DNA from 2 places in the Candidatus Borkfalkia ceftriaxoniphila genome. Region 2 is predicted to be linked to the other one. Evidence: riboswitches for the same ligand, from Rfam matches in the RefSeq annotation. Region 2 holds a riboswitch; the other holds the start of a gene.
What was found. Region 2 has a riboswitch for cyclic di-GMP ahead of ESZ91_RS09935 (hypothetical protein). Riboswitches for the same ligand answer to the same signal wherever they lie in the genome.
Positions count from the first base shown of each region.

Region 1: another riboswitch for cyclic di-GMP. It lies ahead of ESZ91_RS11410 (hypothetical protein); the one in region 2 lies ahead of ESZ91_RS09935 (hypothetical protein).

Region 1 is NZ_SDOZ01000005.1:149,247-157,324, reverse strand. Features, by position in the region: gene ESZ91_RS11415 (leucine-rich repeat domain-containing protein) at 1-4,006, opposite strand, end outside; gene ESZ91_RS11410 (hypothetical protein) at 4,089-4,871, opposite strand; cyclic di-GMP riboswitch class I at 4,926-5,016, opposite strand; gene ESZ91_RS11405 (ABC transporter permease) at 5,091-5,567, opposite strand; tRNA gene ESZ91_RS11400 (tRNA-Trp) at 6,024-6,098, opposite strand; gene proC (pyrroline-5-carboxylate reductase) at 6,170-6,982, shown strand; gene rnhA (ribonuclease HI) at 6,986-7,426, shown strand; gene ESZ91_RS11385 (TVP38/TMEM64 family protein) at 7,494-8,078, shown strand, end outside.
Region 2 is NZ_SDOZ01000004.1:6,007-14,084, reverse strand. Features, by position in the region: gene ESZ91_RS09955 (DUF2357 domain-containing protein) at 1-1,250, opposite strand, end outside; gene ESZ91_RS09950 (hypothetical protein) at 1,270-2,811, opposite strand; gene ESZ91_RS09945 (signal peptidase I) at 2,859-3,554, opposite strand; gene ESZ91_RS09940 (hypothetical protein) at 3,675-4,613, opposite strand; gene ESZ91_RS09935 (hypothetical protein) at 4,672-5,355, opposite strand; cyclic di-GMP riboswitch class I at 5,421-5,502, opposite strand; gene ESZ91_RS09930 (EAL domain-containing protein) at 5,563-6,966, opposite strand; gene ESZ91_RS09925 (EAL domain-containing protein) at 7,058-8,078, opposite strand, start outside.

The DNA of each region.
Region 1 (8,078 bases), on a different contig from region 2:
TAAAGGACAGGGGGGAGGGTTGATCGTAAAAAGTAAAATCAAAGGAAGTCGCGTCGGCACTGCCATAAATAGGATAACTCTCGTTCAAATTGACGAACGCGAGCACTGACGGCAAATTGCGGATATTTTTCGGCAGCAGCGTTTCGTAAGGATCCCAGACCTGCGACGAGTTTTTCAAATAAACCGAAACGGAAGAATTGTTCAGATACACCTGATAGAGCGCGTTCAACGTGCTCTCTTCGTCAAGGCCGTAACTTTTAGAAACGTCGAGCATCTTTAGCGTCGTAAGTTTATCTGCCGAATACAGTTCGGAAAAATCGTAATTTTTGCCGCCGAGGATCAGTCCCGTAAGCGAAGTGAGGCTTGCAACGGGTTCCAGACTGATAATTGCATTGCCCGAAAGGTCGAGAGTGAGCGTCAGAAGATCTTTTAAAATTCGGATCCCGCTCAGATCGCGGATCCCCGCGTTCGACCAGTCGATGTTCGTCTGCGCCGCCATGCAGCGTTCATAATCGGCGGCGGACAATACGGCGGTCTCGTTATAGGTAATCACGGAGCCGTCTTTTAATTTGATCTCGATCGTCTGCCCGGTGATTTTATTGAAGGTGTCGAATACCTTATTGCGGAGCGCCAAATCGGGAAACGCCTCTTCCGCGGGGATATAATACTGCACGGACGGGTCATAGACGTACGCCTGGTCGTGATTCGAGGCGGAAGTTTCGAGCGTCAGCGTAAAAGAACGGCTGACCGTGTAATAATTCGTGCTGTTCGGCAAATGGATTTGCAGGCGTATAGTCACCTGTTTTTCAAAGAGCGGTGCGCTGACGGTATAACCGCTGTACTCGCCGTCGGTGTATTGAAAGATAAGATTGGTCTGCGTGTCGTCGGCAAACCAATTCAGTTTATAGGCGAAAATTTCGCTGCCGTCCGAATAATAATAGGTAGTGGGGAGGTAGAGCGTCTGGTTGACGCGGTTAATTTCTTCGACGTCGTGAATGACTTTCGCGGCGATTAGGGCGGAAGGTCCGATCAAAATGTTTTGATCGTAAACGAACGTTACGGTAGGATTGTTGATCTGAATGGTCGCGAGGGAATACAACGTCGCGGGGTCGTTGTCGAACGTCTGCCCGTTTGCGTTCTTCATACCCGTCAGCGTCAGAGATATTAAAGAATCCGTTACGGTCAGAGGATCGAAATCCGTGATTTTGTTGTTGGTCAGATCGAGCGTTTCTAGAGCGGGGAGATATCGAAGAGCCTCGATACTCGTAATCTGATTGTCCGCAAGATTCAGATATTGCAACGCATCCGAATAAGCGAAAGCGGAAATATCCGTGATCGCATTGTCGGAAAGGTCTAAATAATTCAATTGTGTAAGCGAAGAAAGACAGGCGATATCGGTGATCGACGAGGAGGCGAAAGAGAGCCCCTGCAAATTTACGAAATATTCTATTCCCTTTAAAGAGGAGAAGTTTACGCCCGAAAAGTCCAGATAGCGAAAAACGGTGCCGTTGACGGTAACCGATTTTGCATAAGAGGAACCGCGCGCGAGCACCTGGTTCCAATCCGCCTGCGCCTCGCCGCTGCTGATGATCCCGTCTTTGTTTGCGTCGAAACAGTCGCGGAGCATGGTATAAAGGGAATAATCCGAGATATGCGCGTCGCTGTTCTGAATAATTCCCTGTACGGTAAGCGTCAATTTATATTGCAGCGGCGCGGCCGTATCCGTCACGGCGTCGTAGTATAACTTATTCCCGTTATCGTCGGTATAGGGTGTTCCGTCGGCGTGCAGCGTATAGAGAGTAGACGTAAAGAAAACGGTCGTTTCGTCCAGCGTAGGAATGCGAGAGGGCAATATTTCTATATTCGCGCGGCGTTCGTACAGAGTTACGCTGTCGGGCAGCGGAGAAATTTCGCCTTGATACAGACTGTATTTTTCGCCTTCTTTGATGAAATAGGCAATTTGATCCTGTATGTCTTCGGCTCGAATGGGCACGTATTCATACGTTATAATGACAAATCCTTGCGCGGACTGTTCGGCTTCATAATCGACGAGCACCTGTACGCTCTTGCCGTCTGCGCGCGGCTGTAAAGCGCCGGGCGCGTAGAAATAATACGCATCGCCGTCGATATATGCGTTGTTCGAAAAGGAATTTTGCAGGCGGTAAGAAACGTCGTAACGCGTGACGTAAGCGAGTTCTCCGAGCACGCTGACCGCGGTCCGGAGGGTATGGCTCTTGCCGTCGGCATAGGTAAACGTAATTTCGATTTCCGCTTCGCCCGCATAGTTTTGCGGAATGGACGCGCGGCCGGCAATGGATACGGTCGCAAAATTCGCGTCGCTCGCGCTCGTCGCGACGGACAGATAGGACGACGCCGTATCCGAATGCAGCAACTTTACGGATACTCCCGAGATCTCGGCTTTCTGCCGATAAGTCCGCGAGATCGCGTCGTAAAAGTCGTAGAGGGTATCAATTCCCGAATTGTCCAGACCCTTTTGACGCAACACGATGGGCTCGTTCTCGTAACAGAGCGCGGTACGCTCTGACGCGGAAAGTATTTCCGCGTTTCTTTCGTAATAGAAAACTTCCGTTTGCGCGCCTTTTGATAATTTAATGTAGATTCCGACGCCTCTGTCGCGGAAAGTTTCTGCTTTGTCGATCAGTCCGCTTGAACCGTTCGGGCGGTACGTACCCAAAGAATTGAATAAAAATCCATCCATGGCGTCGTCCACGATCCATTCGATATGGCTCGCGGTTCTTGTATCGTAGGAACGCAGGAATACGGAAGAATCAATGCAGGCGGGCAGCGCCGTCATCAGATCGTCGGCGATCGATTTCAAACTGCTGCCCAAAACGTTGATGTAGCCGCCAAAAGTTTTGCCGTAACTGTTTTGATAGGATAGGGTGATCGAATAGGCGTAGCGCGAAGTCTTATGCGGGTCGGGCACGATGCCCGTGTACGACGTGCCGTCGGCGTTCGTGACTGTGCCGATCACGGAATCTTTGCCGTAAGAGACTGAAAATTCCTTATAATCCCGATAGAAGTTCAGCCCGTCGAAGAGCGCTGAGAGATCGTCTTCGTGATAATAGGGCTTTTCGTTATCTAGCGATTTCAGCCGCGTATCCAGAATAGATGAAAGGCTGCCGAATATACTTTCCGCATTTGTATCGTCGACGGGATAATCGATTTTCGCAACAAGGGCGTCGTCAATGAGATAACAGTCGTTTCCCGAAATTTTGTAACGCCCCGTGCCCGCAATGCCGCCGCCCGTCTTGCCGTTGATTATCCCGAGCCCCTCCGTTCCCGTCGAGTAGGAAATTTTCAGATCCGCATGGAGGGTGAGCGTGTGACCGTTCAGATCGATGCCGACTTTTCCTTTGGATACGAGCGCGGCGGCAACTTCGATATCGTCCGTCAAAACGATCGTCTTGTTTACGGAGTCCTGCCCGGTAAAATGATCGGCAAAAGTATCGTTGTCGGTCGCGAATACATAATCGGCGGAGGAGCCCGCGATATCGGCGGTCGCCTCGGCGCGCAGCGTAAAACCGCCGTTTTGGGCTATTTCGTCGTACTCTGCGGAGGTTTCGCCCGAGTAGACGAAACAAAAGGGCAAAGAATGGCTGTAATTGGTCACCATTTGACCGCCGAACGTATAGAAGGGGGCGCCGCCGTCATCCGTTTTGCCGATCTGATCGAGCATACAGATAAATTCGTAGCGAGCGCCGCGCAAAGCGTAAACCTCGATCGCCTGCGAAAGTTTTACGTCCGCGTCGGAGCCGTCCGTTTCGAGTTCGAAAGAAACGCGGTAATCGGCGACGACGCTGTCCGACCCCGTGACTTCCACTTGCACGTCTACTTCCTGCGAACGGTTTTTGTAAAGCCCCAATTCCGATTCGCCTATCTGATCGAGATAATTTTTTCCGTTTAGTTTGAATGAAATATTCGTGCCCTGAATATGAACGGGGTAGCCGCGATGAACGGATTGATTTAGAAATGCAAAAACCACGCCGACCGCCGAGAGGCAGCAGACGAGTAGCAGAACGATCAATGATTTAATTGAAGCGGTTAATTTTTTCATGGCACCAATATTATACGTTGCCGTTTTCAAACGACAATTTGATTTCGTGATTGAGAAAACAATTATAATTGAGCGCGCGATAGGTTCCGCTTTCAAAATGCGGAAGGACATCGGGGGGCAGTTGAATTTCAGGCGTAAAGCCGTTGGTTCCGAATTGTACGTAAAGAGTGAACTCCGTAGCGCTTGCAAGAACCGTCAACTCGGAATTGCGATAGATCTCGTTGTCGTTTTCCTTTATCAAGGGATATTTCTTTTCGTTTACGACGGCAACGAGTTGCATCGCGTCATGCAGAGAATTTTGAAGGGCGAATTCGTGTAAAAATCCGACTTGCGCGGAGAGCCGCTCGGTTTCGCTGAGAGAAGAAAGCGGCGCGGCCGCGTCGAAATTGCGCCAGTATTCCGCCGTGTTTCCGCTCGCGTCGGAAATAATTTCGCCTTTTTCGTAAACGCCGAAAAGAAGATCTTCTCTTGCGGCAAAAAACGCATTAAAATTGTCATCCCTTGCGTCTGCGGCAAGTTTAACGCCGAAATTTTTGATGTCGTCCGTAATTTTCAGTCCGACTGTCAACGTTCCTTCGGGATAAAGAATGATTTTTTCGTCGGGTTTCGCGCCGTTGATGCTGGTAATCGTTACGCCGTTGCTGTCGTCGCCTGTAACGCCGAAGTCAAGACCGTCCGTGCCCACGGAATCGGACGTGGTGAACCAGGCAAAAACCGCGCCGAAAACCAGGCACAGGCTGACGAAAAGAGCCGCCGCCGCGAAAATCAGTTTTTTTGTACTGCCTTTGATCATAGACGTATTCCCGAATCCCAATAAATAAAAAAGCCATGAAACGAAAAAGTGCTTCATGGCAACCGGCTGTCTTATCCTTTTTTTCGAAGACGTAGACCCATAGCTTTGCGTCCTCGGGTTTCCCGCGAGTTTGCTTTTACATTATAATTTGATATCATCATAGCATATTCAATAAAAAAAGTCAATGCTTTCGGAAAATAATTGTCGTGCAAAGTCAACTTAATCTATGGATTTGAGAGAAGATGTCATATCTACGGCGCGGATCTTATGTGACAAAAGCAGATCGACTAAACCGATAAACACGAGTACGACGGCGGCAGATAAAACGAATGACCACCATTTTATATCCGCCAACGATCCGTAATCGAGGTAAGCGAATACGAAACCGACGAGCGCGCAGCCGAGAGGAATTCCTAAAAGGGCGCCGATGAACGCCATGATAAATATTTCGCGGTAGATATAACCCGTCACCTCGCCGTCGCGATAACCGAGCACTTTCAGTGTGGCGATCTCCCGTTTGCGTTCGCCGATGTTCATATTCGTGAGATTGTAAATGACGAATACGCACAATAATAGGGCAAAAGCGATGATAAATGCGGAAATCATTGCGATTGAACCGTTGCCTTTTGATACGTTCAAAAGGGAAAAACCTGCAAAGACCAGCGCGGTAGATCCTGCAACGCATACGACGGTCATTATAAAATGCGCTTTGTAGCGGAAAGAGCGATGCCCAAAGACCGGAAACGGGGTGAAGGTGCTCGCAAGAGCGGGCATAAACAACTCGCCGGAAAAAGCGGGGAATATAGCGTGAGGAAGTAAAAAAATTCCGACGAGCAGCCCGACGATAGATGAAATCAAGCACGAAAGCACGGAAAAAGCCGCGTATTTGAATACGATTTTTCCATCGCCGTAACCTGCATCACGCTTTACGCCGTATGGAGTCCCGTACAAAATTAACGATATCTCAATCCTACGAAAAAGAGAAACCGTAACGGTTTCTCTTTTCGTATAGATAAGATTAAGGTTGCATTCTTCGTTTGATTGACTTTTTCGGACTGTTGATATAAAATAAAAAGACAAGAGTCATAAAAAGTTTGCATTTTCTTGTATAAAAAAACTCTCAAACCACAAATTATCGTGATTTGAGAGCCGTGGCAGGGGAGACGCGATTCGAACACGCAACCTACGGTTTTGGAGACCGCTACTCTACCATTGAGCCACTCCCCTAAAAGCCTTCTAATTATATAACATAATTTCATTTTAGTCAAACAATTTTCGCATTATAAAAGGAGTTTTGTATGAAAAAACAGTTTAAACTCGGCGTGATCGGCGGCGGCTTTATGGCACAGGCTATTCTGAAGGGCGCTATTCTGTCCGATTTTTTGCGTGCCAGAAAAGTCCTTGTCGCGGACGTGTCGCAAAAAGCGCTCGATAGTTTGGAATATCTCGACGTAAACACGACCACCGATTGCAGAGACGTAGCGGAGAACTGCGAATATGTACTGTTTGCGGTCAAACCGCAGAATTTCTTGGACGTTGCGAAGTCTTTGCACGGGATTCCCGTCGAAAAGGTGATCAGCATTATGGCGGGCGTGAAAAAAGATAAGATCCGCGACGCGCTGTTCGGCAGCGGTATCCGCATCGCGCGCGCAATGCCTAACCTTCCCTGTTCGGTGGGCGAGGGCATGACCGCGCTCGACCTTTCCGAATTTTCATCTTCTGCCGACGACTGCGAGTTTATCAGTTCGATTTTCAATAATATCGGCAATCTGCTTTTGATCAAAGAGGATAAACTCAACGCGGTGACGGGCATCAGCGGAAGCGGCCCCGCTTACGTGTATCTCTTCATCGAAGGACTCGTAAAGGCCGGAATCAGGCAGGGGCTGACGGAAGACGAAGCGAAAACGCTGGCGGTTTCCACCGTGGCGGGCGGCGCGGAAATGGTCGCGCATTCGCAGGATAAGACGCTGCGTGAGTTGGTTTCGGCGGTATGCAGTAAAGGCGGTACTACGATACAGGCGGTCGAATCTTTTGAAAAAGACGATCTGGAAGGAGTGATCGACCGCGCCGTTTCCGCTTGCGTCAGACGCGCGGAGGAATTGTCCGAGTAGTCTATGAAACAAGTGGAACTTTATACGGACGGCGCCTGTTCGGGTAATCCCGGAGCGGGCGGATACGGAGCCATCCTTATTTACAAAGGGCTGGAAAAAGAAATCAGCGGGGGCGAACCTCTTACGACCAACAACCGCATGGAAATTTATGCGGTGATCGCGGGATTGGAGTGTCTGAAAGAAAAGTGCCGCGTCAACATATACAGCGATTCGGCTTATACGGTGAACGCCTTTACGCAAAATTGGCTGGAAGGCTGGATCCGCAACGGCTGGCGCAAGGCGGACGGCAAAGAAGTCGCCAACAGCGATCTGTGGCAAAGACTGTACGATCTGACCGAATCGCATGAAGTACGGTTTATCAAAGTCAAGGGACACGCCGACAACGCATATAATAACCGCTGCGACGAACTGGCGCGTGCGGCGATCAAAAATTTACAAATATAACGAAAAATTAATTATATCTTATCGTTTTATTTAATATTCTTTGTTAATATTATATATAATAAGGTATATGGAGCATTTAACGGCTATCGTGAATAAAAAAGCGAAAAAATGGATTACAACCGCGTCGATCGTACTTTTCGGCGCAATTTCGATCGTCTTTACGATTCTGTGCATGCGCTATTTCAAAAGCGGCGTGCTCTACAAATACAATACCGTGATCACGTCTTCTCTGGTTGCAGCGGAAGTGATCTGTACGGGGCTTTGTTTTGCCTTTTTTCTGACGAATAAAGAGGCCGTGTATAAACTTCTGCTCACGGCGCTGGGGCTTGCCGCCGTATTCCTGCTCGGGGTGTATATATTGCAGGTCACGGGCGTGTTGGATAAGATCGACAGTGTGGACGATCTGCGGCTATGGATCGAACAGACGGGCGTCTGGGCGCCTATTTGTTTTATCGTGATCCAGTTTTTACAGGTCGTCGTCCTACCCATTCCCTCCGTGGTCACCGTGGGGGCGGGCGTGGCTCTGTTCGGGCCGCTCGAATGTATCATTTACAGTTATATCGGCATCGTTCTCGGCTCGCTGGTCGGTTTCTTTATCGGCAAAGTTCTCGGTTATCGCGCCGCCGCATGGCTCGTGGGAAAAGAGACGCTC
Region 2 (8,078 bases):
TGCGCGTCTTTGACCGCCTGTTCTTTTTTCTGAATGGCAGTCTTTTTCAGCAGATCTTTTTTCGCGGGGATCTGCGAGGCGATCACCTCGTCCAACATGGCGTTGTTGATCTTTTCGATCGCCTTAAAAAAACGCTGAAAATTCATTTTCAGTTGTTTTTCTTCCGCCAACGTGCCGAGCCCTGTCGCTTTGACGAGTTCGTTCTTCATCTGACGGAAATAAAACTCGTTGACGGTATCCTCGCCCGCCGTCTTTTTATCCTCTGCAAAAGACGGCATAAATTTATATTTCGTGACGACTTTATAATTTTTTCGTTTCGGCTCTCCGAAGGGAATATTTTCATATTCCTCGGCCTTTAAAAGTTTGTTCGTAAACAGCGACTGCACGCTCAAACCCGCAAGAACCGTGAGATCGTCGAAATAATCGCCGTCTACGGGCAGGTTTTTGTCCTTGACTTCCACGCTGTAACCGACGAACGTGTACGACGAAATGTACAGCCACAATTTGTAGCAGTTCTGATAATCGACGTTCATCTTGATGAGATTGGTCTTCATGATGGGCGGGTGCACGGGCTTTTTGCCGTTTAACTGACGCATGAAATCCGTGCTCTGTAAAATTTTCAGACGGCGGCGCAGCGCCTTTACCTTTTCCAGCAGTCCGCGGTTGCGTTCGAGCAGAACTTTGTCGTGCGGCGGTTCCTTCATCTTGACGAAAAGTCCGCATTCCACCTCGCTTTCGCCGTAATGAAAATTCGATCTCAAATTCACGTTGGTGATATCGTACATGTGCATTTTGCCGTTGATATCGTTGTAGCGCTGTTCGACAAAAGTCACGAGCCTCTGTACGAGTGCGCACACAAAACGGTTCTCGTATATGGCGAGATCTTCCTGCATCTCGGTCGTCAAAAGTTTTTTGGGGCGCACCTCCCCGCTTTCGGAAATGCTTTGAATATTTTTCGTGTTGGAGGCGAGATGACGTATCGTCTTTGCGTTGGTGCGACGCGCGCGCTCCACGTCAACGATCAGTTCTTCGTCGATGATGAATTTGCGGGGATTGCGCGCGATCTGTTCGATGGAATGCAGCGCGCCTTCCAGCGTCAGGATCCAACTGTCGTCGAGAGTGACCGCCTCGGACACGACGTTATGGAATACTTCGTTCTTCCCGCCGCGCAGCGCCTTGTAAAAATTGTCGTACAACAATCCGCCGCCGCGCATTTTTTCCATAAAATTCTGAAGATATTCTTTGTCCATGCCCGTTTCTCCTTCGCGGTCAGTTCACTTTTTGCAATTCACGAATGTACGCGATGGAATATTTCATCGTGCCCTTGCCGAACTTTCGGTCGAAGTAAGCGATAAGTTCCTGCAACTCTTTGGTCAGAAACGGCAGGTTGAGCGAATTGAATTTGCGTAAGATCTTGCTCGTGACGATGAAATCGATGCCGCCCGACTCCGTACCGCCGCAAGCCATGTAAGCGGGAACGAACAGTTTCAACTGTTTCATGATACGGTTGCCGAAACTGATCTTGAATTTCGACTGTATAAAGGCGTCCAGATCTTTGATGAGCGCAATATTCTTATCGGAAATCTCATATTCTTTGTACGCCCTGTCGAACAGGGATTCCAGATAATTGAACGTGCAGTTGAAACTTTCGGTCATGGGCGCATCGAAGTAATCAGCTTTCTGATTGAGTTCGAGCGCGATGGCGCGGTCGTACACCTTGTCGGTGATGGTAAAGGTGGAATCGTCGTTGTTCGCCGTGCCCACGAACCAGACGTTCTGCGGCACCAAAAGTTTTCCGTAAATGACGTTTTTCGGGTCGGTCGGAGAGGGCGACGAGATGAGATCGATCTTCCATTCCGCTATATCGGGCATTTCCATAATGGATAAAAAATCCGCGAAGTAGTATTCGATACGCGCGAGGTTCATTTCGTCGAGTACGATAAAATTGGGATCTTCGCGCAGCGTCGTTTCGTAAAGGCTGTTCAAAAAGTCCGTTTCGTTGAACTTTTTGGTAAATTCGTTGAAATATCCGACAAGTTCCGCGCGGTCGCGCCAGGACGGCTGCACGGAAACGATGGACGTATTGTTGTTGAAAAACTTGCCCATTGCGTAGGGAAGGCTTGTTTTACCCGTACCCGAGATGCCCTCTAAAATAATGATTTTGGAAGTCGCAAGGCCTGCGAAAAACAGTCGGATCGTATCTTCGGTATAGTAGAGTTGGAGTTGCGACGCGGCGAAATCGACAAATCTTTTCACGATATCCTGCAAGGAGATCATGTCGGTATCCGACATAAAGATGATATTGGGATTGCGCCCGTACTTTTCGTCGAGGTTGATCAGTTTCGTAAATCGGCTCGCTTCCCGATTGCCGCCCGTCCCCTCGTCCGAGGTGACGGCGAGCGCGTCGTTCGGGACATAGCCTTCGGAAATCTGATTGCCCACTTTGAGCGCGAAAATCTGATTTTTTTCTTTGACGAGTTCTTCCGCCTGTTCGTGCAAGCGGGCGATCTCCTCCATCAGTTTGTCTTTTTCCACTTCTTTGCCGCGGTAAACGATATATCGGCGGATGAGTTGGACCAAGCGATATACGATAAAAAAGACGAGCGCGATATTGACGAGAGAAACCAAAATAAGGCAGATCCAACCGAGTACGTCGAAATTGCCTACAACTGCGCCCAGCGCCTTGAAATAATTGATCGTATCGAGAACGACGATCTTGTAAAACGCGTAGAGAATGGAATAGATAAAGTTCCAGATATTTTGCAGCGCGTTCCACAAAAAATCCACGTAGTATTTCGCAAATTCAGCCATACCAGACGGCGCCTCCCTACGGGCGGACGCATGCCGCCCCGATGTCGTTAATCCTGATCCTTGTTATCCGGTTCCGAAATTTCGTCGTCATTTCCGACAGATAGTTTACCTTCCGCGCGAAGTTCCTCTAAGAGTTCTTGCCGCAGTCGTTCTTTTTTCGTTTCGTCGCTGACTTTGTTCCTCTCGCGAAGCACCATGACCAGATTGAACGCAAAATACGCCACGATCAAAAACGCGGGGAGCACGATGCACACAAAAAAGCCCGTGGAAGAGTGAAACCAGGAAACGACGTTGCCAAGTCCGCCGATCTTGCCCTCGTAGATACCGACGATGGTTACGTCGGGTATAAGCATTTTATCGGCATCGAGATTATTGTCGCCCTTGGTTTCGTATCTTACCGAGCCATCCGACTGCTTCTCGACCTTGATAATCCTATGCGAATTCAGTACCAGTTGATTATCCACGATGGTATTGTCCCAAAAAGTGATCACATCGCCCGGCTGCAAATTTTTCTTTTCTTCTTCATCGAGGATCTTGATTTTCAGAAGATCGCCCTTCTGGAAGTTATCGGCTTTATCGCCCTTCATCGAATTGCTTTCCACCGATACGTAAGCGGTGCCGAAAATCGAAGTGTAACCTTTATCCCCCGACAGAATGATATTGAGCGTGAGAATAAAAACGAACACCAGAATAATGGCTACGATGACGTTTACGACGATATTGATTACTTTTTTGTTACGCATAATACACCTTTGTTACTTTTTTCGCGCGTGAAATAAACACAACCGCAATGATCGCAATCACAAAAGGCGGACGAACATCGCCCGCTTTTTGTGATTGCCTGGTTTTGTAAATATTTAGATTTACGAACCGGACTTCATAATACCCGTAAGATTTAACATAACAGTCATTTTGTCTTCGAAGATGGAATTAAGGCAATCGCCGTCCGTGCCTTCCAGCCAAACTTTCACAGTTACGGTGCCGTAATAAATACTTGCAGTTTCAGCCGCGGGTTTTTCAAGAATCAAGATCTCACTCGTAGAAGCATATGTACTGTCATTCGTCAACGGCAATATTACATTTTTAGCAACTGTCTGAGCTATTGATTCGGAGACGCCTAACGAATAATTATAGTACGCCGCGGCAAGGTTGCCCTTATAGAACCCGGCTTGCGTCGTATCGTTACCGCCGTTTGCCGTCGTTTCGAAAGGCGCCCAAACTTTTCCCGTCGCAGAGTCCCCGCTGCCCGTAACGAACGCGATACGCGATGCGTGCGCGGCTCTCGCCTCGATTCTCGCACCTTTTGCAACGGCTTGCCCATAGGTTGCTTCCGTAATCGAATCGTCCCAGGCGAAAATCTGATGCGCTTGCACGGCTGTGTCTTTAACAGCAACCTCGGCAGTATTTCCGAGCAATACGCTCAAGCCTTTATTTGAATAAAATGAGAGGTCGAATTCCAAATAAGAACCCTCACCAGCCGCAGAGTTCTCTTTATCTTTCAATTCCACGCCGTTGTGATCCGTATCGGCGCTCGTCAAAGCGTCGAGCGAAATCGTTTTATCCTTCAAAACATCCGCAGATAAAATTTTACGCCCGAACTTCAAATTCGACCAATCCGTAGCGCTCGTCGGTTTGCCCAACGCGATTTGCAGATCGTCGTTACCGGAAGTAACCTGTAAGTCCAAACTTTCCACCGTAACTTTCTGATTTGTCGTGAACCAGGCGAAAGTGGAGCCCGTGGCTACGGCGATCGCTATGACCAACGCCGCCAAAGCGCCGATCAGTTTTTTTGTTGCTTTCATAAGATATCTCTCCTTTGATCATTTCATAATATTTTTACGGGCGTCGCCCGTAGCAACCTTAATACGCGTAAAAGTCCAGTTTCATTTTAATACGGTCTTGCAGCCGCTCGTCGGTGCAGTCCATATCCCAACCTTCCACCCAGATGACGATCGTGTATTTCACTTTGTCTTCGGGCTGAAAATCGGTCACCCGCTTCGCCATCAGTTGTTTTTCGGAAATAAATGCGATCGTTTCGTATGAAGTGTGCTGTTTCAGCCAGTTTTCGCCCTCTTCGCTCGCTTCGGGATTGGCGTATATATCGCCGCCTTCCGCGTCGCCTTCGATGATCATGACGCGCATGATATCGATCGCCCTGCCGACGCTGTCGACGACGTTCAGGCTCATGTCGTAATCCACCGAGCGTTCGGTCTTGTTGACCAGATAAAAACTGAATGCCATATAGGTCTGATATACGGTGTCGCTCTTGTTTCCGATCCCCCTGGCGATCGAGCGGGGAATATCTTCATATGTGGTGGCGCCCTGCCCTTCCAGTCCCGAAACGGACAGGCGGGAGGACAGATCGGACAGATCCTCTTTCATGGTCGCGGCAATATGCGCGCCGTCGTTGGAAACATTGATGATAAAATTGCCGACTTTGTTCCCGTAGATCGTAAAGCCCGCAAAAATAACGGAAAGTGCAAGCGAAACGGCTATTACGATTTTTGATATGCGCATCATTTGCAGACGCTTTAACCATTTCATAGCACGACTCCCCGAATGATCAAATGATTTTATGAAAAAAAAATTGCCAAAACATCATAGAATGTTTTGGCAACTGACAACCATATCTTGCGACTTAGGCTCTTAGCTTTGCGTCATACCCTTTTGGATACTTTGCTTTTAACTTATTCTAATTATAGAATATTATTATAAAATTGTCAAGTACTTTTAAATTTTATTCGAAAAAACTCAAATATCGTATTCCGCGGGCGCCTTGGGCTTGCCGAAATAATAGCCCTGCCCGTACGGGATCGAAAGTTCCTTGATAAAATCCAGCGTTACGTCGTCCTCGATCCCCTCGGCGATGATACGGAAATCGTTCTTTTCCGCGTAGCCGACCAGCGAGTTTGCCACGCCTCCGATCAAAAGGTCGTCTTTCGCTTCGTCGATAAACGAGCGGTCGAGTTTTACCCAGTTGACCTGCAGATTTTCCAACCGCTTCAAAGAACTCATTTCCAGTCCGAAATCGTCGAGCGCGATCTGAAAGCCGCACTGTACGAGTTTTTGAATATTTTCGTGCACCTCAGGCATTTTGTCGAACATGGCGAATTCCACGATCTCCATACACACTTCGTTTGCAGGCACTTTATATTTTTTGAGCACGCGGCGGAAATCGTCGGTAAGATTGGGATTCATTAACTGTTTGGGCGAAAGGTTCATGGAAAAAGTGACGTTTTTATCGGGATTTTTCTGCTTATAACGCTGCTGCGCGATGAGCAGTTGTTCGAACGCCCACGCTCCGACCCAGTTGATGTCGCCCGATTGCTCCAAGATATTCAGAAATTTTCCCGGAGCGAGCACGCCGAGCGTCTTGTGATTCCAGCGCAACAGGCTTTCGTAGGCGAAAATAACATTGTTCTTTAAATCATACACGGGCTGATAGTATAAAGTAAACTCGTTCGCCTCGATCGCCGATTTTATCTCCTGATAATATTTATATTCTTCGCTCTCGCTGTTGGAGATTTCCGAAGAGTAGATCGTATATTTATTGAGTCCGTTTCTTTTGGATACGGCGAGCGCGAGTTCGAGATTCTGCTTGAACGCGTTAAAATTGGCGCTGAACGCATTGTAACTGTTGACGCCGATGCTCAGATCGAGTTCCAGCCGCACGCGCGTGATCAAACTGACGGTTTTACGCCCTTCCAACAGGCAGAACGACGCCAGATCGGAGAGCGCTTTTTTATCCAGGTCCTCGTCGACGAGAACCGCCAAAAGGTCGTATTCGTACAGGCAGACCTTGCTGCCTTTGGGAAGGAGCCTGTACAGGCGTTCGACGAGTGTATTGACCGCGCCTGCGAATTGTTTTTCACCGAACGATTCGCGGATATTTTTCGCATCGTTGATCTCGATGAAAAAGACGCTGAAATGCGTATTTTTGCCCGCGGAATGAAAGCGGCGCAGAATCAAATCGTCAAAGGAATCCTTGTTAAGTTCGCCGATCTTCAACTTATCCGCGATATAGCGGTTTCGGTCCTTGCGGATACCGCGATAGAGGAAAAACATCGCCGCCGCTGCAACGAGGACGAACAGGACGACCAACAGAATGGCGACTCCGGGTTTCAATTCTGCGCCTGCGAGCAGTTGACGGATCATGTCTTTGCCTCCTTTTCTTATTCATTATATGTGCATTATACACCCGATCGGGCAAATATACAACACAATTTTCGACAAATATTTCTCAAATTTAAATTTCGGGTTTGAAATTTCGCAACATTTCCAACGCGGCGTCTTCCTTTACGGAGCGTCCGATCAAGTACCCCTGAATGACGTCGCAGCCCATTTCCTGCAAGATCTGAAGTTGTTCTTTGGTTTCGATCCCCTCGGAAATACTCAAAAGTTTCAGTTCCTTGGTAATATTGAGCACCATGCGCGTGATCGCGCGGCTGTACTCGTTGGCCGCGATATCGCTGATAAATTCGCGGTCGATCTTAATGGCGGCAATGGGCAGTTTTTTCAGATATAACAGCGAAGAATATTGGGTACCGAAGTCGTCCAGATGGATAGAAATGCCCTGCTCGCACAGAATCTGCAATTTTTTGAGCGTTTCGTCGAAAGTGTGCATGAGAAAGGATTCGGTGATCTCCACCGAGATCGTACCCGCTTTCAGATCGTATTTATGATATATTTTCAAAAAGTTCTCGACAAAGCCCGCCTGCATCAGTTGAATTGGCGAAACGTTCAAAGAAACCGTGACGCCCCTGCCTTCGATGATCTTGGCAAAACGCATGCTTGTATCGAAGACAAAATCTCCCAGCATGACCATGTTTCCCGTACGCTCGGCATAGGAAATGATCTCATACGCGCTCACGTTCATTTTCGGGTTGCGCACGCGGAAGAGAGCCTCGAATCCCGTAATGCGGTTTTCTTTCAGACTGTACTGCGGCTGATATTCCATGTAAAAATCGCCGTCGTCGAGCATTTTACGGATATCGTATTGCACGAAAAATTTGGCGTACTGTTTTTTCTGGGATTCGTGATAGATGAAATAATCGTTCATCTTGTCTTCCGCAGCGCGCTTTAACGCGGCGTCCGCCGCAATCGCCGCGTACTCGAAATCGCGCCGTTCCATGACCGCGTCGCAGACGGCGAATCCGAATTTCGCGCCGATATTGACGAGGTTGCCGTCGATCATAACGGGCTGATCGATAAAATTCACCGCGTCTTTGATATCCTGCAATAAATTATCAAGTTTTTTCCCCTCGGGA